2 regions of the Limosilactobacillus urinaemulieris genome follow, and region 2 is predicted to be linked to the other one. Evidence: predicted binding sites of a transcription regulator. Region 2 holds the regulator's gene; the other holds the start of a gene.
What was found. The regulator NrdR, encoded in region 2, represses ribonucleotide reductase genes. The targets are predictions, from matches to a motif close to ACACNATATATNGTGT.
Positions count from the first base shown of each region.

Region 1: a site for NrdR is predicted at 9,827-9,842, ahead of pnuC (nicotinamide riboside transporter PnuC). Genes of this name have one in related genera too.

Region 1 covers NZ_CAKOBX010000003.1:160,181-172,824, forward strand. Annotated here, with positions in the region: gene MR181_RS03350 (aminotransferase-like domain-containing protein) at 1-544, shown strand, start outside; gene MR181_RS03355 (LacI family DNA-binding transcriptional regulator) at 599-1,591, opposite strand; gene MR181_RS03360 (UDP-glucose--hexose-1-phosphate uridylyltransferase) at 1,659-3,107, opposite strand; gene MR181_RS03365 (galactokinase) at 3,391-4,569, opposite strand; gene MR181_RS03370 (GDSL-type esterase/lipase family protein) at 4,795-5,748, shown strand; gene MR181_RS03375 (tyrosine-protein phosphatase) at 5,818-6,597, shown strand; gene MR181_RS03380 (YbhB/YbcL family Raf kinase inhibitor-like protein) at 6,611-7,117, shown strand; gene MR181_RS03385 (hypothetical protein) at 7,132-7,359, shown strand; gene MR181_RS03390 (hypothetical protein) at 7,537-7,863, opposite strand; gene MR181_RS03395 (hypothetical protein) at 7,902-9,053, opposite strand; gene greA (transcription elongation factor GreA) at 9,161-9,679, shown strand; gene pnuC (nicotinamide riboside transporter PnuC) at 9,901-10,647, shown strand; gene MR181_RS03410 (ABC transporter ATP-binding protein) at 10,920-11,807, shown strand; gene MR181_RS03415 (ABC transporter permease) at 11,797-12,546, shown strand; gene MR181_RS03420 (ABC transporter permease) at 12,561-12,644, shown strand, end outside.
Region 2 covers NZ_CAKOBX010000008.1:64,399-77,042, reverse strand. Annotated here, with positions in the region: gene rplT (50S ribosomal protein L20) at 27-380, opposite strand; gene rpmI (50S ribosomal protein L35) at 422-619, opposite strand; gene infC (translation initiation factor IF-3) at 645-1,157, opposite strand; ribosomal protein L20 leader region at 1,201-1,330, opposite strand; gene dnaI (primosomal protein DnaI) at 1,391-2,329, opposite strand; gene MR181_RS06725 (replication initiation and membrane attachment family protein) at 2,326-3,705, opposite strand; gene nrdR (transcriptional regulator NrdR) at 3,723-4,187, opposite strand; gene coaE (dephospho-CoA kinase) at 4,230-4,835, opposite strand; gene mutM (DNA-formamidopyrimidine glycosylase) at 4,828-5,670, opposite strand; gene polA (DNA polymerase I) at 5,689-8,349, opposite strand; gene MR181_RS06700 (YoaK family protein) at 8,472-9,140, shown strand; gene MR181_RS06695 (Bax inhibitor-1/YccA family protein) at 9,205-9,918, opposite strand; gene murC (UDP-N-acetylmuramate--L-alanine ligase) at 9,999-11,306, opposite strand; gene ytpR (YtpR family tRNA-binding protein) at 11,347-11,997, opposite strand; gene MR181_RS06680 (thioredoxin family protein) at 12,087-12,407, opposite strand; gene MR181_RS06675 (PepSY domain-containing protein) at 12,547-12,644, shown strand, end outside.

The DNA.
Region 1 (12,644 bases), on a different contig from region 2:
TCATGAAAAACCGCCAAAAATAATGCAGCTTCTTCCCAACCAAACCTTTTACATCTGTAGCATGTCAAAGGTGCTCGCATCAGGATTACGCATCGGCTATCTTGTCTTTCCTCAAGCCTATAAGCAACAAATTGAGAACGGCTTCTTCAATACGGTAGTCAAAGTTTCTTCCCTCAATAGTGCGATCGCGACCGAAGCAATCAATAGCCTAACTATTTACAAAATAATCGACCATAAGATGTCTCTAGCAAAAGAAGCTAATAAGCTATTTGATAGTATTTTCACTGATGCTCCAAAAACCAGCCTAACTGATATTGCATTTTTTAGACGGCTTCCTATCAAGAAGAAAATAAGTGGTCAGCAAATTGAGCGTGGATTAGCAGACATTTCTATTCGTTGTTTTAGTTCTGATCGTTTTAAAATAAATGCTTCAGCAACAGGTGCTTTTCTTCGTGTTTCACTTTCCGCTACTAGTTCTCTTAACGAGCTAGCATACGGCTTAGAGAAGTTAAAAGGATACTTAGAATCGCAAAAATTAATATAGAAAGAGCTAGCCCAGAGCGAGTCGAATTTCGCTCTGGGCTAGCTTTGCTTATTCTTATTTCGTCGTCTGTCGCTTAATCAAATGGGTTCCAACAACCGTTTTACATGGATCACTAGCTGGATGTGCGAGGCGTTTGACCATCACATCAACTGCGGCGTGAGCCATTTCATCAGTTCCCACATGGATCGCCGACATACTTGGATAAACATACTTCACAATTGCCGTATCATTAAAGCTAATCATTGCTAAACGATCAGGAATATTAATTTTTGCTTCCTGAACGGCCTTTAGTGCCCCGACAGCCATCGGATCATTAGCAATAAAAATTGCGTGAGGTAACTTGTCACCAAGTTCTTCAATTGCCCTCTTCATTGCCCGATAGCCCGACATTGACGTATAATCACCGGCAAACATAAATTCTGGATGATAAATACCACGTTGCCGTAAATCTGCTTCAAAATATCGCCGACGTAGATCAGGAACGACTTCATTGTCCGTTGTCTTTTCTGTTCCGGCGAGCATTCCAATATCCTGAATTCCTTCATCCAAGAACTCGTTAATAACAGTATGGACAGCATTCTCAAAGTCGGGCACTAAGCAGTCATACCCCGCGGCTAAACTATCGAAATCAACAAAAACAATGTTGTTAGTTACCAGTTTTAACTCTTGCACTTGCGAATCACTAAATTTACCAATTGCAATAATTCCCGTTACATTCCGGGGAATCTTCTCTAAGTCGTTTTGATAAATTGGCACTGTTTGGATCCCGCGTTGTTGAGCAGAACGTTCGATCTCCATCCTGATCCCCATATAGTAAAGGTCATCAAGTTCTTGGGTAAGCGAATACCATTGAACAATTGCTACTCGTTGCACCTGGTCACTTCGCGTCCGCTTATGCTTCGTGTAATCTAGCTCTTCTGCAGTACTTAAAACCCGTTGTCGAGTATTTTCGTTAACAGAAAGCGTCGAATCATTATTCAAAATTCGCGAAACCGTTGCAATAGAGACACCAGCTCGACTGGCAATATCACGTAACGTTGCTGCCATGGTAATCACCCCTTCCCATTTTTAGAACTTATTTTACCTGGATTACCGTTAATTTGTCTAGACCGAACTATAATTGAGCGATAAAACGATCCCAACCAGCGTTCCCGGCTTCATCATCCTTGAAGACACCGGCATTCTCGAGAACATTAGCAAATACATTAGCCAATTCTTGCTCCATGATTTCATCAACGTTGTCAGCATTGATATCCATCTTTTCGGCGATTTCCTTAGCCCATGGAAGGTGACTATCAGCAATATTATTTGCTTCGCCTAACCAGAACTTCTTAACTTCGGCTAATTCACCCTTTAACCGAGCTGGCAAAATTGCTCGTCCCATAACTTCGATCAAACCAATATTTTCCTTCTTGATGTGCCACAACTTTTCGTGTGGGTGGAAGATACCAAGTGGGTATTTGTCACTAGTATTGTTGTCCCGTAAAACAAGGTCAAGGACGAATTTCTTTCCATCACGGTGCATAATTGGCGTTACTGTGTGGTGACGAGTATCACCATCAAACGCCTTTAAGGACAGACTTTCATCGTCATAGTGATCCCAAACATCAATAATGTGAGAACCAAGGTTGATTAATTCAGTGGTGTTCGCACTGGTTAATCGAATGTCACTCATTGGCCAGTTAACAATTCCGGCTTCAACGTCTGGGTATTCGTCAAAGTGAAGCGGCTTTTTGATTTCAGCTTTCATCATTGGGAAACTGTGATGACCACCTTGGTAGTGTTCGTGAGCTAACATTGATCCACCAACAATTGGTAAGTCAGCGTTACTGCCGACGAAGTAAGCAGGTAGTTGTTCTTCAATTTCAACTAAGTTAACCAACGTTTGGCGATTAATTTGCATTGGTTCATGCTTACTGTCAAGGAAGATACAGTGTTCGTTGAAGTAAGCATATGGTGAGTACTGGAAGCCCCACTTGTGGCCGCCAACCACGATCCGAATTACCCGGTGATTACTCCGGGCCGCTTGTCCTAGACGTCCCTTGTACCCTTCGTTTTCCATACAAAGAGCACATTGTGGATACTTCTTCTTGGTATCATGAGCAGCCGCTGCAATCGCCTTTGGATCCTTCTCAGGCTTAGATAGGTTAATCGTAATTTCTAGATTACCGTACTTGGTTGGCCGATCAAACACAATGTTCTTCTTAATCGCAGCAACCTTAACGTAATCATTCGATGTCATTAACTTGTAGAACCAATTAGTCGCAGTTTCAGGAGACTCTTGGTACTTCTCCCAAAATTCTTCATTCACAGCGGATGGCCGTGGCGTCATTAAGTCATAAAGTTGATCATTCAAAATTTCCCGTTCTGTTTGACCATCTTCAATCTTACCCCGCTTAACAGCCAGGTCAACTAATTGGGCAACAACTGGCTGGTCTTCATTACCATCAACATCCTCATCGCCCACAAAGCCACGAATCTTATTCATTACATAAATCTTGTCAAGTGGCTTGTACGCTCCACTGGCAATTACATCATCAGCAAACTTTTCGATTAACTTCATCTTTTAATTCCCCCACTCACTTAAATACATTCCTCAAGCTAACGTTCTAGGCAGTATAGTCGAGATCTGTTCGCCAGGAACTTGCTAGAGCTAACAGCTTCTAATATTACACAGCCGAAACGTGCTCGCCGTGACCGCAACTTCCGCCTAGCCATCCTAGGCAGCATAGTCAAGATCTGCTCGCCAGGAACTTGCTAGAGCTAACAACCTCCCTCCCAGATGCTTTCAGCATCCAGTCGGGAGAAATTGTTAGCTTTCCGCAAGTTCTCTGCTGGCTCGCACTCTACAACTTGTGTGGGCCATCCACAACTTCGGCGTCGTAGAAACTGGCGTCGTAACCAATCTTATCGCGGTAGATCTTACCAACATTCTTCTTGAAGTTTTCGGCCTCGGACTTCTTAACAATGGCAATTGCACTACCGGCAAACCCACCGCCGACCATCCGTGCACCAAGACAGCCAGGTTGATCCCAAGCATTTTCTGCTAAGGTGTCTAGTTCCTTACCAGTAACCTCATAGTCATACTTCAATGAAACGTGTGAAGCGTTGATTAAGCAACCAAGTTCTTCAAGGTCACCCTTTTGCATTGCGTCAATGGCCCGCTTTGTCCGTTCGTTTTCACTAACTGCATGACGAGCACGACGAATCAAAGTGTCATCATTAATTAAGTAAGTGTATTGATCAAACGTTTCAGAATCAATTTCACCAAGCTTATTGATGTTTAACTTCTTGCTGAGACGCTTTACAGCTTCTTCACATTCTTGAACCCGTTCGTTGTACTTAGAACCAGCCAATGAGTGGGTCTTGTTCGTACTCATGATGATAATTTCGTAGTCGCCAAGTTCAAGTGGTAAGTACTTGTAGTCCAAGGTATTGCAGTCAAGGAAGATTGCGTTATCTTTCTTCCCCATCCCCACAGCAAATTGATCCATGATTCCGGAATTCAAACCAACAAAGTCATTTTCGGTCTTTTGACCAAGCTTAACGAGATCAATTTCATCAATATCTAAGTTAAATTCTTCCTTTAACAGGTTCCCCATCAGCATTTCAATTGAAGCAGATGATGAAAGACCTGAACCATATGGAAGGAAGCCATGGATGTAAAGGTTAAATCCATGATCGATCTTATAACCGCGTTGCTTGAGGTAAACAAGCATCCCCTTAAAGTAGTTAACCCACTTTTCATCTTTAGCAGACTGTGGTTGATCATCATTAATATCAAAAGTAATGATCTTACTATTTTCAACCTTGGCGGAGTTTGCTGAGTAGATGGCTACGGTAGTGTCTTCACGTGGGCCATAAACACCGTAAGTACCAATGCTAATTGCACATGGGAAAACGTGACCACCATTGTAATCCGTGTGTTCACCAATCACATTAATCCGACCTGGAGAGAAGAAAACATCCTTTCCCGGTTCCTTAAATGTGTCTTGATATTCTTTAAGAAAATCTTGCTTATCCATGTCAAAATACCTCCATGACCACTTGAACAAAGTGGCTAAACAAATTAGTAAACTTTTACTAAACTATAATTTAGACTCTTTTACTTCATTTGTCAACAAGCGCTTTCATTTTATAAGCAATAGCGTTGTAAGCGTTTTCCGAAAAAGGCTGGTAGGACGCCTGTTTGTCTCCCCTTAGTTCGGTTTAAAGTCCTATAATTATAAAAAAAGGAAAGGGATTTTTTCATGCGTCACTACTCCCCAACTTCTCTTTACGAATTAACATCTCCTCATGGTCGCTGGTTTATTAAAAAGATTAATCAATCTGCAACGCTTTACACAACTAACCTTGGAAGCCGGTTACGGTTTATTGCTAAAGACGTCAATAACCTGACAGTTAATGTGCTGGATAACCGCAATCCACTTTCACCCTCACAAATTTACGCCTGGCGAATTGACGGCAACCAGTGGCACCGAGAACTAGCAAGTCACCGCAGCTGGCAAATAAAATGCGGACCGGCAACACACCTAATTGAAATTATAACGGCTGGCAATACAGATCTTGATCGTGTCTGGAACGGTAACGAAGGTTTTGCGATCACTTCGGTTGATATCAGTCAAGGAGAATTAACCTGCGCATCACCAGTTCCGGTAATTGATTTTATTGGTGATTCAATTACCGCTGGCTGTTGGGTAGCTGGTCGCAACGCTTCGACTGATTACCGACCAGAAAGCAATTACGCGGGTACCGCCGTTGACTTGCTTCACGTAACTGATGTACGAATTGCTTACTCTGCTGGTGGCGTACTTCGTCAAGCTACTGGTGGGGTCCCGACCGCAAACCACTTCTTAACGAATCTTGACGTCACAACTCCTTGGCAAGTAAACACTCCCGATCTAGTTGTAATCAACCTTGGCGTTAACGACCGCCGTTTTTCGTTAGCTCAGTTCAATGCAAGCTACGATCACTTTTTATCCCTTGTTACTAATCTTTTTCCGTCAACCCCAATTCTTCCAATGATTCCGTTTAGCCAGACTTTTGCCGAGTCAATTCGCTCTCTTACCAAGAAACACACCCTTCCCCTGATCGAAACTAGGGGGTGGTGTTCTAGTTTTACCGATGGCCTCCACCCTGATCAATCTGGAACCACCGAAAGCGGGTACCGGTTAGCGGAGAAGTTATCAAACTGGCTAAAGTAGGGTACAATTAATAAAGTAAAGTACTTAGGATGGTCGCAAGTAGTTCATCCTAGTAAAGGAGGTTTTGACATGACGGGTCAACGCTTATTAGACATTCAAGATGGTCATAATTTTCGTGATCTGGGTGGCTACGAAACTAAAGATGGACGTCATGTAAAGTGGCACCGGCTCATTCGTTCCGGTTCCCTTGCTCATTTAAATGAACATGATTTAAGCACTCTAGCAGCGATTCCCGTTACGATCGACATTGATTTACGGGCACCAGAAGAGGTTAAGCAAGCTCCTGATAAACTCCCCCAAACTGCTAATTATTATCATCTACCGGTATTTAAGTCTGATGAGACTGATGCTTCTCACAGTGATGAAGAAATCATGAGTCGGATTCTAAAACCAGGTAATGGCTATCAGCACATGCTTGATGTTTACCAGCGGATGGTAGAGGTTCCGACTGCTAAGGCTGCTTACCAGCGAATGTTTGAGCTCCTATTAAGTAATACTCAGGCTAGTCTCTTTCACTGTACTGCTGGAAAAGATCGTACGGGGATGGCTGCTTACCTAATTCTAAGCGCCCTCCAAGTACCTGAAGAAACGATTCTGAAAGACTACCTGCTCACCAATAAGGCAACTCAAGACTTTCGGGAACAGTGGCTTCAAGCGTTGCGTGATAAAGGTGAAAGTGAAGTAGTAGTGGAAAATCGCCGTGCTCTCGGCTCTGTTTCAGCCGACTACCTTAACCAGGCAATCAATTTGATTAACACTAATTACGGGGATGTTCAAAACTACTTAACTGAATACCTCGATCTCTCACAAAACGATCTTAAGCAACTACAACAACTATATTTAGATTAAAGAAGTGATTTTAATGAAAATTTCAGTCCCGCTCATTAATGGAATGTTAGCTGATGAATACGGCAAGTATGCTCCAGATAATTTAATGTTGGCTGGCCATCCGATTAAATCTTTCCCGATAGAGATCAATGAAGCGCCGGCCGAGACAAAGACATTTGCCATCGTTTTTATTGATTATGATTCCACTCCGGTGTGTGGGTTTACCTGGATCCACTGGCTCGCTGCGAATATTCCTAGTGACATGACTTCCATTCCAGCAAATGCTAGTCGCCAACTAAGCGATCAATTTGTGCAAGGAAATAATAGTAATGCTGGTTCCCTAGTTAATGGCGATCCTGCAATCTCTAGCGGTTACGTAGGTCCACAGCCACCAGATCAAACTCACCACTACACACTAAGGGTTTACGCTCTTGATGACCAGTTGCCGCTTAAGAACCACTACTGGTTAAACGAGTTTATCCATGCCGCTAAAGGTCATATCTTAGCCCAGGCAGAATTTGATATTCCAAGTCGCGCATAAGGAGGAATAATAAAATGGAAACAAGAATTTTCTTTAATCCTGGCGATTCAATCGCTAATATTCATGATTACAACGAAGCAGTTCGCAAGGGACAAATCTTCAAACGTGAACGAGAAGCCGATGATCTCGTCATCGCTAAGGGACCCGATGACGAAGAATACGCAATCTTCTATGCAAAGGATGCGCAAGTCCAGCCGAAAGCTGATAAGGTTAAGCCATATGAAATTAAGAATCGGCTTTAGCGTAATAAAGGGAGTGAGACAGAACTAGCTCGCTAGTTCGTTTTCGAACCCCCGCAAACACAAATAGGGCTTCAGTGTTCGGATTTTCCGAGCACTGAAGCCCATTTGTGTACTGCGTCGTTTGTATTTTATCTAGGTAATATAACTTATGTCACAACTCTTTTTTCATTTTTTCCTTTACCGGCCACCAACCAGCTTAGCAACTTGAGATTCAAGGTAGCCAATCAATGCGTCTGAATCAGCTTTGAAGTCATCAACAAAGCTTTTGCCGTTTGGTGTAACAACACCAACTTGTTCACCCATTGCATCGGTAACAATTAACTTATCCCCGTCACGTTTTACCTCATCGTAGCGTCCTTCAAGTGCCTCATCCAATAAGGCCTGCAAAATATCTGGAACAGCCTGTTCGATCACTTCTTCTGGTGTTACTTGTTCACCATGAACCTGATGTTTAGCTACCTGAACAGCCACTTCATCCATATTCTCAGGAATATATGCACTCACTAATCTCAGCTCCCTTTCATCACGACAAAATGAGTTAACTACTTTTTTCGCTTTTTTCGTCGTTTCTTGCTAAATTTAATTCCTTGTGGGACCCGCTTCTTTCTTAATAATTGCCGATCCTTCTCTACCGGAACTGGTTGACGGGTTGCCTGTTGCCGCTTATGCAATTGTTGTCGTTCGTACTCACCCCATGGACTAAGGATCGAACGCATGAATGTTGCTACTTGTGATTGGTGGGCATCCATCCACTTTTCGGTTTTATTCACGTTATCAGTATCGACACCTTGACTCTGAATGTATGAAAGCATCAATTGAGTTGTCCGTTGACGACGCTCCATTGAAGCCAGCATATTTTGAGAGGTTTGCATATGGGCAATCGACTTCAAAGCAACCCGATACTGATCCATATCAATCTGGTCGGTTCGTTTCAGGTAGTCAAACAGTGCTTGAGCAGTTGGAACAATATTCAAAATCTCTAACTTGGTAATATTTGGATCTAGCGGCATCATCATCCCCAAGACCAATTGCAAGTCAGCAAACCGCCACTGATTAATGCCTTGATGACATTCCTGATACATTAATTGCAGAAATTCCGCAACCAGATATTGCTGATCAGCAATGCTGAGGTCTTTCTCCTTAAATTCTGGAGCAGTAGCGACCTCTCTTTTGATCCGCGTAATTTCCTGTTTCATCTTCCCTGCTGGAATTAACTTCACAGGGGCTGTCGGTTGCTTTAGTTCTTCACTTACCGACTCTTTGACGGATTGATCTTTTTGTGGTGCTTCATGGTTACCGGTTTGCTTTTTTGGACCCGAAGCAACTTCATCATTTAATTCAGCTAATGTCTGGTGAGCTTTCCGGCACTTATTCATTACTGGACGCTGCTCATCAATAGCCTTCTCAATTGCGCCTAATTGCTTATTCCCCAAGAACTTTTGATAAGCCTTCAGCACTGGTGCCACGGCAATTCCAAACGAATTAGTTAATGCTGGATCGGCAATAAATTGACCAACCATTACTTGTTGAACCGCTTGGGGTGTCCACGCGGTATCATCCAGTTGGTGCTCTTCGGTCATATACTTATTAAACCGAGTCAAAATGTTTTGAGCATGTTTCTGCTGATTAGCAGATAACTGGTCATACGTGGACGAATTTAAGAACCCTTTAATATGTTCTTCCTGTTCGCTCATTTCCCAATTATTCCTCCATCAAAAATTGAATTATCCTCTCTATCATATCATAATTACAGGTGAACAATTAATTAGGCCGTCAGCAAGACGACAAGGAGCGATTTTCAATGCAACGTAAAAAGATCCAAGAAGCAATGGCCCACGTATATTTTCAAAAGATGACACCGAATGGCTATCACGAAATTGAAAAAGAAATTGCCAAATTACAAGCACAGCGACCAGCTAAAATCAGTCAATTAAAGGCTGCTCGCGCTCTTGGCGATTTGTCAGAAAATACCGAGTATAGTACCGCTAAGCGTGAATTACGTCATTTAGAAAGTCGGTTACGCTACTTAAATAAGCAACTCCAATACGCTAAAATCATCAAACCTACCGATTCACAAACCATTGATCTTGGAACAACAGTTACCCTTCAATTTATTGACGATAACGAACGGGTTAATTATACGATTGTTGGTAAGCAAGAAGCTGATTTGCAAAAGCAAAAGATTTCATTTGACTCACCGCTCGGGCAAGCACTACTGCATCAAAAGGTGGGACAAACGGTTTCAGTTCAGGCACCACAATCCACCTACCAAGTTAAAATTTTAGCTGTTCGATTAACCTCCCCTGAGGAATCGGTTTAAACTAACTTCGTAAAAAATATTTTGGAATTAACTCGGTCCCCTGCACTAGCCTAATTAAGGCAAATATCGACTGATTAATTAGCTAATTTTTTGCTTGTTTCGCTAGCGAAGAATGCTATACTAGATCCCGTTGCATTTGCACAGCGCCCACAATATATTGTATTTTTTGCTTTTATTTATTTAGTGTGGGCACAAGATATTGATATAGGAGACTTTGAGTAATGAAAAACTATTTACACTTTCTCGCTCACCAACTTAAGGGTTGGCCCCAACAAAACTACTACCTGTTTTTCTTCAGTCTTGGCTGTCAGGTAATGACCTTGGTAAACGATAAAATTACCTGGATTACGGTAATTACCTTTATCGGAACAACACTGGGAGTCCTTTGTATTCTAGCAATCAACGCTGCTAAATCCGTTAACGGTTGGTTAGGGATCCTCTCTGCTATCTGTTTTATCATCGTTGGTTTCAGCGCCAAAAATTATCTCAGTATTGGTGAACAGCTTGCTTACGTTGTTACTCTAGATATCCCAGTCCTGCTTTCTGCTAATTGGAATATCAACATGGTCTCCAAAATCCGGAAATTCACTGGCAAAACTTGGGTCATTGCAATTCTCTCAACTATTGCTGTTTACCTTGTTTCTGGTTATCTAATTGGTGCCTTAACTAACGATCCACGTCCATGGATTGATGCCATTAGCTTCTCAATTAGTTTAACCGCTGGTGTTATTTGCTTTCTTCGGTACAACAACCAATACTTCTGGTGGCTGGCTTCTGGAATTTTCCAGATGGTCCTTTGGGGAATTACCTTTGCCCAAGGTGATGCTTCATTAGCAATGGCCGTTAACAGTATGGTTTACATTATCAATGATGTCTTAGCCTTTACCATTTCACCATGGTATAACAAGCGTGAACGTGCTCGCCTTGAAAAAGAAGAAGCTAAGTATTCAGCAAACTTACAAGCTTAAACTAAATAGATGAATCCCCAATTCAAGTCATCACGATTTGAGTTGGGGATTTTCTTAATGTATGATCTGATTAGTTATTTGACTTTGGGGGTTCAAAGATGGCTAAAATCTTCGTTGATAAGTTTACAGTCAGCCGCAGAAAATTAATCTCAAAAGAACTCTTAGTATTGCCATATTCAGCGTACTAAGAGTTTTTAGTTTGCTCACCTATTGATTAATGAACCCCCCCATATAAAATTAAGGTGAATTCAACTTATTGGGGAGATGATTCAATGTTAACCGTGAAGAATCTTAATATTTTCTATGGTCATAAGCAAATAATTGAGAATGCTTCATTTAGTATCCAACCGGGTGAAATCGTGGAGTTAATTGGGCCAAACGGTGCAGGTAAAACAACCATTATGAAAACACTCTTGGGTCTGACAAAATTCACTGGATCGATTTCTTTTAATAATCAACCTATTACCGCCAATAACCACAAGGCACTGCAAAATGTTGGCGCCTTGATCGAAAATCCCGCAATTTACCCGTTTTTAAGCGGAAAAGATAACCTCTCCCTATATTCAACTGATAAAGATGAGGTCGCGGAGTTAATCACTAAGCTACAAATGGATTCTTACATTCAGCGCCAAGCTAAAAGCTATTCAATTGGGATGAAACAAAAGTTAGGGATTGCATTAGCCCTGCTTAACCACCCCCAGTTTGTGATCCTAGATGAGCCAATGAATGGTTTAGGCATCGAAACCATCATTCTCATCCGAAAAATAATCCATGAGTATGCCCATAACGGAACCGCATTCCTTATTTCAAGCCATGTTTTAAGCGAACTGCAAAAGGTAATGACTTCCGTAATCATTTTAAACCAGGGACATATCATTATGGATGTCCCAGTTTCCCAATTCCAAGAAAGAGACAGTCAGCAATATCGCTTGGTAACCACTGACAATCAAACCGCCATTAAGTTATTAACTGCTAATTCCGTTACCGTGACCCCTACCTCTACTGGACTTGTTGTTAATAAGGATGATCTCTCGCAAATTCAACAAATACTGTTCAATAACCAAATCTGGTTACGGGAGCTTGTTCCTAACGTCCCATCTTTCGAAAAGAAAATCATCACTGTCCTTAAAGAAAGGCGGGAGACCTCAAATGGAAAATAGTTTATCACGAGAAACCTATAAATTCACTCACCAGCGAACCCCGCTTTACGGCTTCCTTGTTATGGTTTGCTTAATGCTCTATAGCAGTGTTCCCTCATACAAGGTTAACCCCTTCTTGATCAGCCAGGGATTTGGTGCTATTCAATGGTGTGCAATCATCATGGTCGCTGTCAGCGCTGATTTTATTTCAATGGAGTACCGTAATAACACAATGATCACGCTTCTTTTTAGAAGTAACAATCCCCTTACAATTTATCTTGCTAAACTGATTACCCTAGTGGTTTATGGAATTGCTTTGTTGGTAGCTGGCTTTGTTTGCTCACTGGTTTTGATGCTATTTCTAGGGAATAACTATTCATGGTCTGATAGTTTTCATGGTTATTCCCTAATTACCGCATTAGGATATAACTTTCTAGGCGCTTTTATCTACCTAATGTTTACCATTTCTCTCTCACTACTTTTGGTTATCCTGTTGAAGTCAAATTCAGTTGTTATCATTATTGGCCTTGCAATCGATTTTCTTGGGGCTAATTTTTCTGGGTTATTAATGAATATCCTCCCGAAAAAATTATGGGCGTGGAACCCACTCAATATGATTAACATCATTGTTCAACTATCCAATCAAAGTACGATTAAAATTACCCATCTCAGTAATTTTGAATTAATTCTCGGTAACGGTTGCTATACCCTACTATTCATTATTTTGGGATTGTGGGCCTTTAAAAACTACCAAAAATAGAGGGAGGGACAAGTATGTATCCCGAATTACATCGTGAACTTTACAAACTCAGTCACCGCAAACTCACTTGGTGGATGCCCGTGATAATGATCGGTTTG
Region 2 (12,644 bases):
TGACCATTGCTTCATTTTAAGAACTCTTAGTTAAGAGCCTTTTTTGCTTCGTCAACGATAGCCTTAAATGCTTCAGCATCGTTAACAGCCAAGTCAGCTAACATCTTCCGGTTGATGTCAATGTTAGCTAACTTCAAGCCATGCATTAACTTGCTGTAGCTAATATCGTTCATGCGTGCAGCAGCGTTAATCCGGGCAATCCAAAGTTCACGGAACTTACGCTTATTAACCTTCCGGTCACGGAAAGCATAAGTGTAGCTCTTCATTACTTGGTCCTTAGCAGTCTTAAAAAGACGGTGCTTTGAACCACGGTAACCCTTTGCTAATTTCATGATGCGCTTACGACGTGCGCGCGTAACAGTTCCACCTTTAACTCGCATGTTGAATTCCTCCTACGTGTTTTTCTTATTTCGAACGAAGTTTACTTAAATGGGAGTAACTTCTTGTAACGTTTTACGTTGGACTTGTCCATCATGCTCAAGCCACGTAATTGACGACGTTGCTTCTTGGTCTTACCGTGGAAACGGTGACTGGTGAATGAATTACCACTCTTGAATCCACCATTAGCAGTACGCTTAAAACGCTTTGCAGCGGCACGGTTAGTCTTCATCTTTGGCATAAGAAAAATTCCCTACTTTCTTAAATTAGTTTTTTGCTTTATCAGCAGCTGGGGCAAGAGTTAAGAAGATACTCCGCCCTTCCATCTTTGGTCGTTGTACAACTGTTGCAATGTCCTCAGTTTCTTTGGCCATTCTTTCAATCATGTCACGACCGATATCCTTATGGGTGATAGCACGACCACGGAATCGTAAGGAAACACGAACTTTATCGCCCTTTTCAATGAATTTACGAACGCGCTTTAACTTGACATTAAAGTCATTCGTATCGATTGAAGGGCTCAACCGAATTTCCTTAACCGTTACAGTCTTTTGCTTCTTTCGAGCTTCACGCTCTTTCTTTTGCATTTCGTAACGGTACTTTCCGTAATCCATGATCCGGGCAACAGCTGGTCGAGCCTTTGGGGCTACCAGAACCAAATCAAGGTTAGCATCTTCAGCTAATTGTAACGCCTCGCGTTTTGACTTAATTCCTAACTGTTCGCCATCTTGACCAATTAGCCGTACTTCACGAGCACGAATACCGTTATTGACAATCATATCTTGAGCTATGGCAACGCACCTCCAATTTTATTAGCGAAAGATCAAGCAAAAAAGCGGAGTGCATTCTACACCCCGCTAATAATAAACAATACTATCATTGTTCTTATTTAACTCGTCAGCCCGGCAATCCTTATCACCTAGGCGAGAAGCGGGTGCTCCTGCTTTTTCTTTCAACGTTATCTAGAATACTAAAGCGATCATTCAATGTCAAGGGAAAGCATTAAATATTTTTATCCTTTGTCACGAAGATTGGCCCCCGCCATTTCATATTGGCGAGAAAGGAACTTGATCCGCTCCATAATCCGACTCGCCTTGACCGGCTCTTCTTCTCCCTTTACATTTACCGTTAAGTGACTTTGAAGTTCATCCATTGAGAAGTTAGAGCTAAAGAACGTTGGAAGCTCTTCTTGCATTCGGTATTCCAAGATAACACCCAGAATATCGTCTCTGGCCCAAGTGGTCATCGCATCAGCACCAATATCATCAAGCACCAATACCGGGGCCTTTTTTACCGCATCAAGTTTTGAACCTAAATTATTCGTCTTAATCGAATTACGCATCTCAACAACAAAACTTGGAAAATGCATCATCGTTGTTGCAACACCCTTTTGTTGAGCAAGCTCATTAGCAATCGCTCCCAAAAGATAAGTCTTCCCAACACCAAACCGGCCATAAAGATATAATCCGGGATGAAATTCATTTGGAGAATATTGATCAATAAAATCAAGTGCTGCAGTTAAAGCATTGTTACGCGTTTCTGTGTAGTACGGTTTATCAATATAAAACCGATCAAAGGAAGCACCATGAATAAACTTAGGCATATTAATTGAAGAAACCAGTTGCTTAATATGAGCTTGTCGTTGTTGCTCAAGCAGTTTTTTAGTGGGCACATAAGTTACATCAATTTGTCCCGCATTAACAATTAATTGTGGCGAATAGCCTGGCGCTACCGTGGCCGTTCCCTTACTAATCAATTGTTTTTCGTGAAAGTATTCGTAAAGCTTAGCCTCGCCTCGCTCAATTGCCTGAGGTGAAAGTTTTTGGGCATTATTCTTCAAAAAGGCAGCAACTTCCGGATCATTCAGAACCTGACTGATCATTTGCTCATAGGCAGGACCAAAATTTTGGCTCTTCATAATTTCTTTCATTGTTTTACTCAACGATTTCATTTACTCTCATCCCCTTCAGAGCCACCCGACTTTTTTCGCCTTGCTAACCGCTGACGAAGCCGCTCTAATTGTTCTGGTGTTGGCTTCTTGATTTGCTGTTCATCTTCATTAGCCCATGCTGGCATCTTCTCTCGAACAGTAGTGGTTCGCTGGCGGTAATAGTTTGTTTGACGACTAGTACGTTTCTGCGCCTTTTGATCGTTAAATTCATGGATATGGGCAAGCGCTTCTTCAGCTGTCGCCACTCCAGCACGCATCCAATTATTAGCAATTGCATTTACATAATTTGCTTGAAGTGTCGGTCGTTTAAGCGACGCAATTACATACCATGAAAGGATATTAACAACACCTGCATCTAATTGTTGTTCTTGAATCAGGTTCCGAATAATTGCTCGTTCTCCTGAAGTCACAAATCCGCCCATCTGTTGTTTTAGCTGTTGAAGAAACGTCACCGGCGCATAGTATTTGCATGTTTCAATTAACTGCTGTTCTTCCTGTGAAAGTGTGACTGTTCCCTTTTCTTCACTAACTTTTTCTTTACCCGGCTGCTTAGCATCTACCCGGTATTTTCCAGCTATAATTTGTTTAAGTCGTTGCGGACGAATTTTGCTTGTTGTCAAATCAGTTGATTGAGTAATCAGTCGGGCCATTGTTGGCTCATCAATCCCATAAAGCTGGTGCTCTACTTCTATTAAGTCACGGTTACTACTTAGATCCTTTTCGGTTATGGGCTGACCCTTTAACAACTGCACTAGGGTCGGCCAGTCAAAATCAACGTTAACTACCTTCTTCTTTGATTTCTTCTCACTAACTATTTTTTTGCGAGTAGTAGTGATCTCTGTCGGTAAATGCGTAATCCGCTGATCATCAACATGAAAAGCATCGAAGAAGTTATGGGTTATTTCTTTTAATGTTACTTGATGACTTCCTAAAGCAAAACGGTTAGCAAATTCACCCAACTCCTTAAAGCGCGCTTCACCAACAGCCTCTAACAGCAGAATACTAAGAAGGTTATCATTAATAAATTCAGCCGGCGTAAGTGTTGGTTGAAGCTCATAAACGAATAAATCGCCAAGCTGATCAGTTTGGGTAAAAGTCCGTAGCATCCCAGTTGCTTCCAGGCGTTGAATGCCTTCTTCAGCTGTCCGCAGTCCTGCATTAAGCTGAACTAGTAATTGAGATTGGAGATGCCGATCACTAATTGCTGGTTTTTCGTTTAATTGTGTTCGTAAGGCATGAAACATCGCAAATGCGGCTGTTCCTAATATTGGCTGATAAAAAAGTTCAAAAACCTTTTCATTGAAATTTGACCATTGGTGGCTAGCAGTAACAATATATCCAGCCCCTGGATCAAATATTGATTTACTTTTAGTCATTATGGCCTCGTTCCCCCCTACTTCTTATCGCTATTTTTCATCATGGATTCCAACTCGTTCATGAATGCATCAACATCCTTGAATTGACGGTAAACACTTGCAAAACGAATGTAGGCGATTTCGTCAATGTCTTTCAATTCTTGCATAACAAATTTACCAATCACCTGACTGGAAACCTCATTTTCACCAAGGCTGCGAACTTCTTTTTCAATTTTATCAGTTACTTTTGTTAGGCGCTCCATGCTAACAGGACGTTTTTCCGCGGATCTAACAATCCCGTTTAAAATCTTTTGACGACTAAATTCTTGCCGTGTTCCATCTTTTTTTATCACTAATAATGGAGTCTCTTCATACCGTTCAAAAGTGGTAAAACGGAAACCACAGTGAATGCATTCTCGACGTCGTCTAATAAAAGTGCCATCTTCACTTGGCCGACTATCAACAACACGCGAACCGTTTTTATGACAGTGTGGACAACGCATCTGGCCTTCCTCCTTGCTTACTATTAAATAGTTTTCATTTTATCATAACTTATTATTGTGCATCTGATCAATCAATCCAGCAACTTGCCGCTTTAATTCTTCCTTACTTCCGTTATTATCAATTACAATATCAGCCAATTGTTTTTTCTTTGCTAATGGCATCTGAGAGTCAATCCGCTGCTCTGCCTCAGTTTGCGAATACCCATTTCGCTTCATTAGTCGTTGGACCTGGATTTGATAATCGGTAGCAACAACCACGACCAGGTCACATTCATCAGTATAGTTTTCCTCAAACAGGAGCGGAGCATCTAAAATAACATATGGAATTTGTTGTTTTTGGTAGTTTTTTATCTGTCGCCAAATCTCTTCACGAATCAATGGCTGCATTATCATATTCAACTTAGCTAATTTAGTTTGATCACTGAATACAAGGGAACCCAACGCCTGCCGATTTAACGTCTGGTCAGCATTCAAGATCCCACTTCCAAATACTGCTGTTAACCGTTCTAGTCCTTTTGAATGTACGGTCTGGAGTTGACGAACCACCTGATCCGCGTCAATTACCGGATACCCACTCAACCTTAGCAAAGTACTAACAGTTGATTTACCAGTTGCAATTCCACCAGTTAATCCAATTAACTTAGTCATTTTTCATCTCCAATAATGGCTGGCAATGTGGACAAAATGTGGTTCCTCGCTGGTTAACTTTTATTTTTACCATTTTTGTACCACACCGCGGACAATTATCTCCACCATGACCATATGCATTTAACTGCTCCTGAAATGCACCAGCATCGCCAAACGCATTTTTAAATGTATGAACAGTTGTCCCTTTATACTCAATTGCCCTTGATAACTCTTGAATAATATTATCATGCAGGGTCTGGATCTGCTTATCAGTAAGGGTGTTAGCGGGCTGTTCAGGATTGATCCCGCTCATCCAAAGAACTTCATCAACATAGATATTTCCTAATCCAGCAACATGGCGTTGATTAAGCAAAAACGGTTTTATTTTTCCACGGCTTCGTCGCAAGATTCGTTTAAAATAGTCAACCTTAAAATCAGTGGCAGTGGGCTCTGGACCAATTGTTTTCAACCCACCAACTGTCATCTCATCGCCGGTTTTTACTAGTGTCATTCGGCCAAATTTCCGAGTATCACGGTAGCAAAGTTCTGTTCCATCCGTAAATTTAAAGACAACGTGAGTATGCTTATCAACCGAAGCTCCTGCCGGTTGCGTATAGTAACTGCCCTCCATACGTAAGTGGGAGACCATCGTTAGGTGATTACTAAACCGAAAAAGAAGGTATTTGCCACGACGGTCAACAGTTTCGATCGTCTGACCAATCAGCGACTGCCTAAACTGTTCAACTTCATTAGTAATTGTCTTACCATAATGAACATCAATTCCATTGATCTTTCGTCCTGCAGCAATCTTTAATAATCCCCGACGAACCGTTTCAACTTCTGGTAATTCTGGCATCGATCCTTCCTCCTCAAATTATTTCTTCAAATCATACCATGTATCGCCATACTTACTATCGACCTTTAACGGAACAGAAAGTTTAACTGCTGAATCCATTACGTCAGGAACTAGTTTATTCAATACTGGGATTTCTTCTTTTGGCGCTTCAAAAACCAGCTCATCATGAATTTGAAGAAGCATTTTTGCCTTTAATTGACGCTTTTCTAATTCGTCCTGCATCTTAATCATTGCAATTTTAATGATATCTGCAGCACTTCCCTGAATTGGCGTATTCATCGCAGTTCGTTCTGCAAATGAACGCCGGCTAAAGCTCTTGGCATTAATGTCTGGCAAGTAACGACGACGATGAGTAATCGTTTCAACATATCCATTTTGCCGTGCAAACTCAATCGTGTTATGAATATAATCCTTAACTTTTGGAAATTCTTTAAAGTAATTTTGAATAAATTCGTGAGCTTGACTGCGACTAACGTGAATTCGTTGGGCTAACCCATAATCACTGATCCCATAAACAATTCCAAAGTTAACCGCCTTTGCCCGCCGACGCATGTTACGATCAATCTCTTGATCTGGTTTTAAATGAAAAATCCGGCGAGCTGTGCTGGCATGGATATCCTCACCATTCTTAAAGTCTTCCTGAAGGTTATGATCACCTGTAATATGAGCAAGGACTCGTAATTCAACCTGTGAATAATCAGAAGAGAATATCTGCCATCCCTCATGACTCGGAACAAACGCTTGACGAATAAGCCGCCCTTCTGGTAATCGTACTGGGATGTTCTGTAGATTAGGATCAACCGACGATAAACGTCCAGTTTGGGTTAATGTTTGTAGGTAACGGGTATGGATCTTTTGATCGCTCGAATGAATAACTTTTAGCAGTCCCTTAATATACGTTGATTGTAGCTTTGAGATCTGGCGATATTGAAGAATATTTTCCACAATTGGTGCCTGGGGAGCTAATTTTTCGAGAACATCAACAGCTGTTGAATACCCTGTCTTAGTTTTCTTAATAACAGGTAGCTTTAACTTTTCAAAGAGAATTTTACCAAGCTGTTTAGTGGAGTTAATGTTAAACTCTTCGCCAGCTTCTTGATAAATCTGTTCCTCAATCTCCGCGAGCCGTTCAGTTAACTTGCTCCCCATATTCTTTAACGTTTGCGCGTCAACATGAACCCCAGTAATTTCCATTTTGGCTAAAACATGGGTTAGTGGTAATTCAATATCAGTATAAAGAGGTAACTGTTCGTTTTTCTTTAACTGTTCAAATAATTGGGGACGCAATTGTTCAATTGCTCGTGCCTTATTGGCAAGATGCTGAAAGAACAGCTGATCATCATCAGGAATTGTCCTCTTAGCTCCCTTTCCATAAACTTCTTCATCTGTTTGCACATCATCATATCCATGCTCATGAGCCAATTTTCCCAAATCATTGCTATTGTCATTGGTATTCAGAAGATAGGAGGCCAGAAGAAGATCAAAATCAATTCCGTCAAGAGTAATTCCTAATCGATTCAAGCCAACGATCTGTGCTTTCGCATTAAAAACGTCCTTCTTGATTTTAGAATCGGTTAGCCAGCTTTTGACCTCGGCCGTCTTCAGTAATTCAGGATCACGACTTACTAGCCATTGTTTGCCGTTACCCAAAGCAAAACCGGCAAATGATGAAGTGTGATAATTAGGATCTGGCATCTCTAAATAAAAGCTTCCCCGATCACCTAATTTAGCAATAAGATCCAGGTTATCAGCAGTCAGTTCCGTATACTCAATTGGTGCAATTTCGGTGCCCTGATCATCTGGTGAAACAGCCATTTTCTTCAAAAATGACTGAAAATCCATCTTCTGATAGAAGTCAATTAGTTTTTCTGTTTGCGGGCCCTTATATTCAAGATCTGCTAGCTTAACTTCAACCGGTGCATCGCGCAAAATTGTGGCTAACGTCTTACATTGTCGAGCAATATCCTCCTCTTCGACTAGGTGTTCTTTCATCTTGCTCTTTTTCAATTTATCAATATTTTCATAAATACCCTCGACAGAACCAAACTGTTTTACAAGCTTAATCGCGGTCTTTTCCCCAATTTTGGTAACTCCGGGATAATTATCAGAGGTATCACCCATTAAAGCCTTCATATCGATAATCTGAGCCGGTGTGATCCCAAGCTTTTCTTGAACATGTTCTGGCGTATAATGTTCAGTATCGGTAACTCCCTTATGGGTAACTGCTACCGTAGTATGTTCACTGGCAAGTTGGGTTAAGTCACGGTCACCTGTAACAATTAAGGTCTCATAGCCAGCTGTATCACCTTCCTTAGCGAGGGTTCCGATAATATCATCAGCCTCATAGCCCTTTAATTCATAACTATGTAATCCAGAATCTTTTACTAGTTCACGAACATACGGAAGTTGCTCGGTTAATTCTTCGGGAGTCTTACTCCGGCCACCCTTATAGTCGCCATACATTTTGGTTCGAAAAGTAACCTTACCAGCATCAAAAGCTACTAGTGCTGCATCTGGATGAAAATTTTCTAAAACATGATCAAGCATCAACTTGAAGCCATAAATAGCTGCCGTGTGCAGACCATCCTTGTTAGTAAATTTATCAATCTGGTTGTGCATTGCAAAAAAAGCCCGAAAAGCAATGCTGTTACCATCAATTAATAATAGTTGTTTTGCCATTTAATACCGCTCCTTCTCTTATTCTTAATAATTGTACCAAAGATTGGAAGGCTCCGTTAGTTTCCTGTTCACGAATTTAACGAGATCGTTAAGGTTTTATCATCAGTTAAAGAAGGGATCTTTTGAACAAATTACTTAATACTCATCACGTTGAAGAGGCACGTCTATTTGCCATCATCATGACTTTTTGTGGCGGCTTTCTTGATGCGTTCACCTATGTTCAATGTGGTCATACGCTTGCTGCAGCACAAACTGGAAATATCGTTTTTCTCGCTGCAGCGTTAGTTAATCATAATGTTATTGGGATTATCGATCGATGTGGCGCAATTGCCCTCTATATTCTCGGGATTATTGTTGCTATTACCTTCCAGGCCCATATCAAATACTGGCGAATCTTCTGCCTTTTCCCAATCTTAATCATTGGTGGATTCGTGGGCAGTATGCCTGAGAACTTTCCTACATATCTTTCAGTCGGTCTGGTTTCCTTTGGCCTTGCTTTACTAAATACCGCTTTCAGTAAAATCGAGGGGCTCGGTTACAGCAGTGTTTTTACTACGGGTAACATTAAAAAGTCAGTCGTTTTCGGCACCGAATATATCTACCACCATCGTCAACAAGATTTAAAAATTGCTATTAACTACTTCATCATCGTTTTAGCATTTACCCTTGGCGCCATTTCATCGGCAATCATTCAGCCCTTCTTCAGGATGAAAACAATTTGGGTTGCAGTCGCCATCATCTTCTTAACTGATATATTTTATTATTATCAAAAAGTCCATGAATCTAATTAGAATCACCATTAAAAAAGGAAGAGGGGGAGAAAAGCTAAACGTTTTCTCACCCTCTTCCCTTTAATTAGTTTCGATCACTCATCCCAAAAATTTGGAGGAGTGAAATGAAGAGGTTAACAAAATCTAAGTACAATTGAAGTGCACCCAAAACTGCTAATCCGGTTACTGAAACTTGATCACCATAGTTAACATAAATCTGCTTCATTTTTTGTGCATCCCAGCCAGTCAGCACAGTAAAAATAATTACTGCGATGAAAGAGAAAATGTAAGCAATCGCTGGACTTTGCAAGAACATATTAATAATGTAAGCAATAATCAAAGCAATCAATGCTGCCATTGCATGTGATCCAAACTTAGTCAAGTCCCGTTTAGTTACGGTCCCGTAAATCGCCATTACAATAAAGATCACTGATGATGAAACAAAAGCCGAAGCAATACTTGCACCAGTATAAACACCGGCAATCAATGCGAACTCAACTCCATAAATGATTGATATCAGCATCAACATTACGAAAGCACCAACAGGATTCCTGGTAGCGCTAAAACTAATTCCCATTGACAAAGCAATTGGCAACAGTAAGACAAGCCAGATCATTGCCGGATGGGCACCAAAGTAACCAAAAACCTCACGACGAAATGTATTCATTGTTAAATAGGCGGAAAATGCAGAAACTAAAATCGCAACCACCATGTTACCGTACATCCGAGTCAAGAACCGATTCAATCCTGCAGAATCAGTAACAACCCGGCGCTCCGGTTGTCCAGAAAAGTTATTCATTTATATCATTCCTTTTAATTTGACTTTCTCTGACCTTTCAAAAATAATAACAAATTTAATTGCGGCCTTCAACCTGCCAACTACTTGTTTAACAGCTCTTTATACTTATCTTCATATTTTTCAATATCTCCAGCACCCATGAAGACAACCACAGCATCATGATAATGAAGAAGCTTTGTCATCGTATCCATATCAATTCCTTCACTATCAGGAATCTTTGCTTCAAGATCTTCACTTGAAACATGCCCAGCTTGTTCACGAATAGAACCAAAGATTGGTGTAACAAAAACCTTATCTGCTTTTCTTAATGATTCTGCAAAGCCATCAATATAAGCGGCTAATCGCGAATAAGTATGTGGTTGGAAAACAGCAATCACTTGGCGATCCGGATATTTCTGCCGAGCAGCATCAATGGTTGCCTTAATTTCACTTGGGTGGTGAGCATAATCATCAATCAGTGTTTCATCGGCAATGTCAGTTTCACTAAACCGTCGCTTAACCCCAGTAAAGTTTGCCAGCTCACGTTTAATATCTGCCATATCGACATGTTCCATATAAGCAACGGCAATTACTGCCAAGCTATTAAGAACACTGTGTTCACCATAAAGATGAATGGTGAATGTTCCTAACTTTTGATCCTTAAAGTAGGCATCATAGGTCGAACCAGCTGGTGTTCGTTGGATATTTTCTGCACGGAAATCGTCTCTTTCATTTGTTCCATAGTAGTATACAGGAACATCAACATCGAGTTTCCGCAGATTATCATCATCACCCCAAGCAAAGATCGCCTTCTTAACTTGCTTTCCGTATGTCTCAAAGGAACTGCGAACATCATCAATATCCTTAAAAAAGTCAGGGTGATCAAAATCAATGTTTGTCATAATGGCATAGTCTGGATGATATGCTAGGAAGTGATCACGGTACTCATCTGCCTCAAATACAAAGAAGCGGTCCTTGGCATTTCCCTTACCAACACCATCACCAATTAAGTAGCTAGTAGGTTCAACACCATCAAGGACATGGGCTAGGAGAGCTGTTGTACTGGTCTTACCATGCGCACCAGCAATTCCAATACTGGTATGACTAGCCACCTCGTTTTCTACCGCTTCAGGATAACTCATAACTGTTAATCCAAGTTCATGGGCCTTCTTTACTTCTGGATGATCTTCACCAAAAGCATTTCCTTGAATAACAATCATTCCTGGCTTTAAGTTAGCTGGATCAAACGGCAAAATCTTAATACCATTCTTCAATAATGGTCCCTGGGTAAAGGTTTCCTTTTCGATGTCTGACCCTAAAACCTGATTCCCCTTATCATGAAGGATTCGGGCAAGTGATGCCATCCCTGTTCCTTTAATTCCAATAAAATAATAAGTTTTCTTATCCATCAGTCTGGTTCCTTTCACAAATAGTTGTTAAATCAGCAGCCTAGTTTTGGGCTGGAAAGTAAGTATCGGCCCGTTTAAAGTCAACCGCTTCACCAGTTTCCTGCCAATCATCAGGGATTATCCATAGCCCTTTCTTATCAGGAGCATTCTTTAACCGAAGCTCACGAAAGCCGCAAAGCATTCCTTCACTTTTAACCCCCATTAATTCACCAGGCCAGATAATTTTACCACTCGGCATCATCGCACCAGGACGCGCTGCAACAACCTTAATATGCTCCTTAACATTAGGAGATCCACACACAATTTGAACCGTCTTGCCATCTTCTACTCGTGTTTGAGTAATTTTAAGGTGATCTGACTTGGGATGATCCTCAATTTTCTCAACATAACCAACTACAAACTTAGGTGTATGATCAGCTGTTAATTCATCAGTAAAACCTGCTTGAATCAGCACTTTATTTAACTTAGCAACTTGTTCATCGCTTAAAAATACTTGTCCCCGTTCATCCTTCAGCTCTGGTAATACTTCACTTACATTAAAGAAGTTATAGCCAAGAAGGCTTCCATCCTTCGCAGCAGTAATTTGTGTAACGTTTTCCTTAGAATTTACAGTCTGGTCAGCCACGTCAGGACCAGTAATAACAACTAAAACATCGCCCATCTCTTGAGGGTTATAACTAGAAATTAACATCAGATTTTCCTTTCTCCATCAAAATAACAATGAAGGGAATCGTGATTAATAATACGCCGACCCCCTCATTCTTTTTACCGTTTACCATTTTACTTCAAATCATTTAAAAAATCTTCTACTTGTTGCTTAGTTTTTCGATCTTTGTTTACAAAACGACCGATTTCTTTGCCATCACTGTAAACAACAAAGCTTGGAATACCAAAAATATTTAATTCAGCAGCAAGGTCAATGTTTTCATCACGATCTACCTCAATGAAGGTGTATTCTGGAAAATCTTGTTCAATTTGTGGCATTGCTGGCTTAATAAAGTGACAGTCGGGACACCACCCAGCATCAAAAAACAGGACGACTTTCCCTTTACCAATCTTTTCTAATAATTGCTCTTCTTGCATTTGCGGTAACTTTTCCATTTTCTTACCTCCACGATAAATTGAAGTAATTATATCATTATGCTATCACATTAGCTCTTAATTAGCTTTTTCTATCCGTTAATGTTAAAATTAACATTATTAATTTTGATACTAACTGACAAAGGAAGCAATTAATTAAATGAATGATTCTAATAATTCACTCAATCCTTGGTTATTACCAGTAACACTCGGTGCATCTGGGGTGGTTGGGTTCCTTGCTGGAAAGTTGTTTGGTCA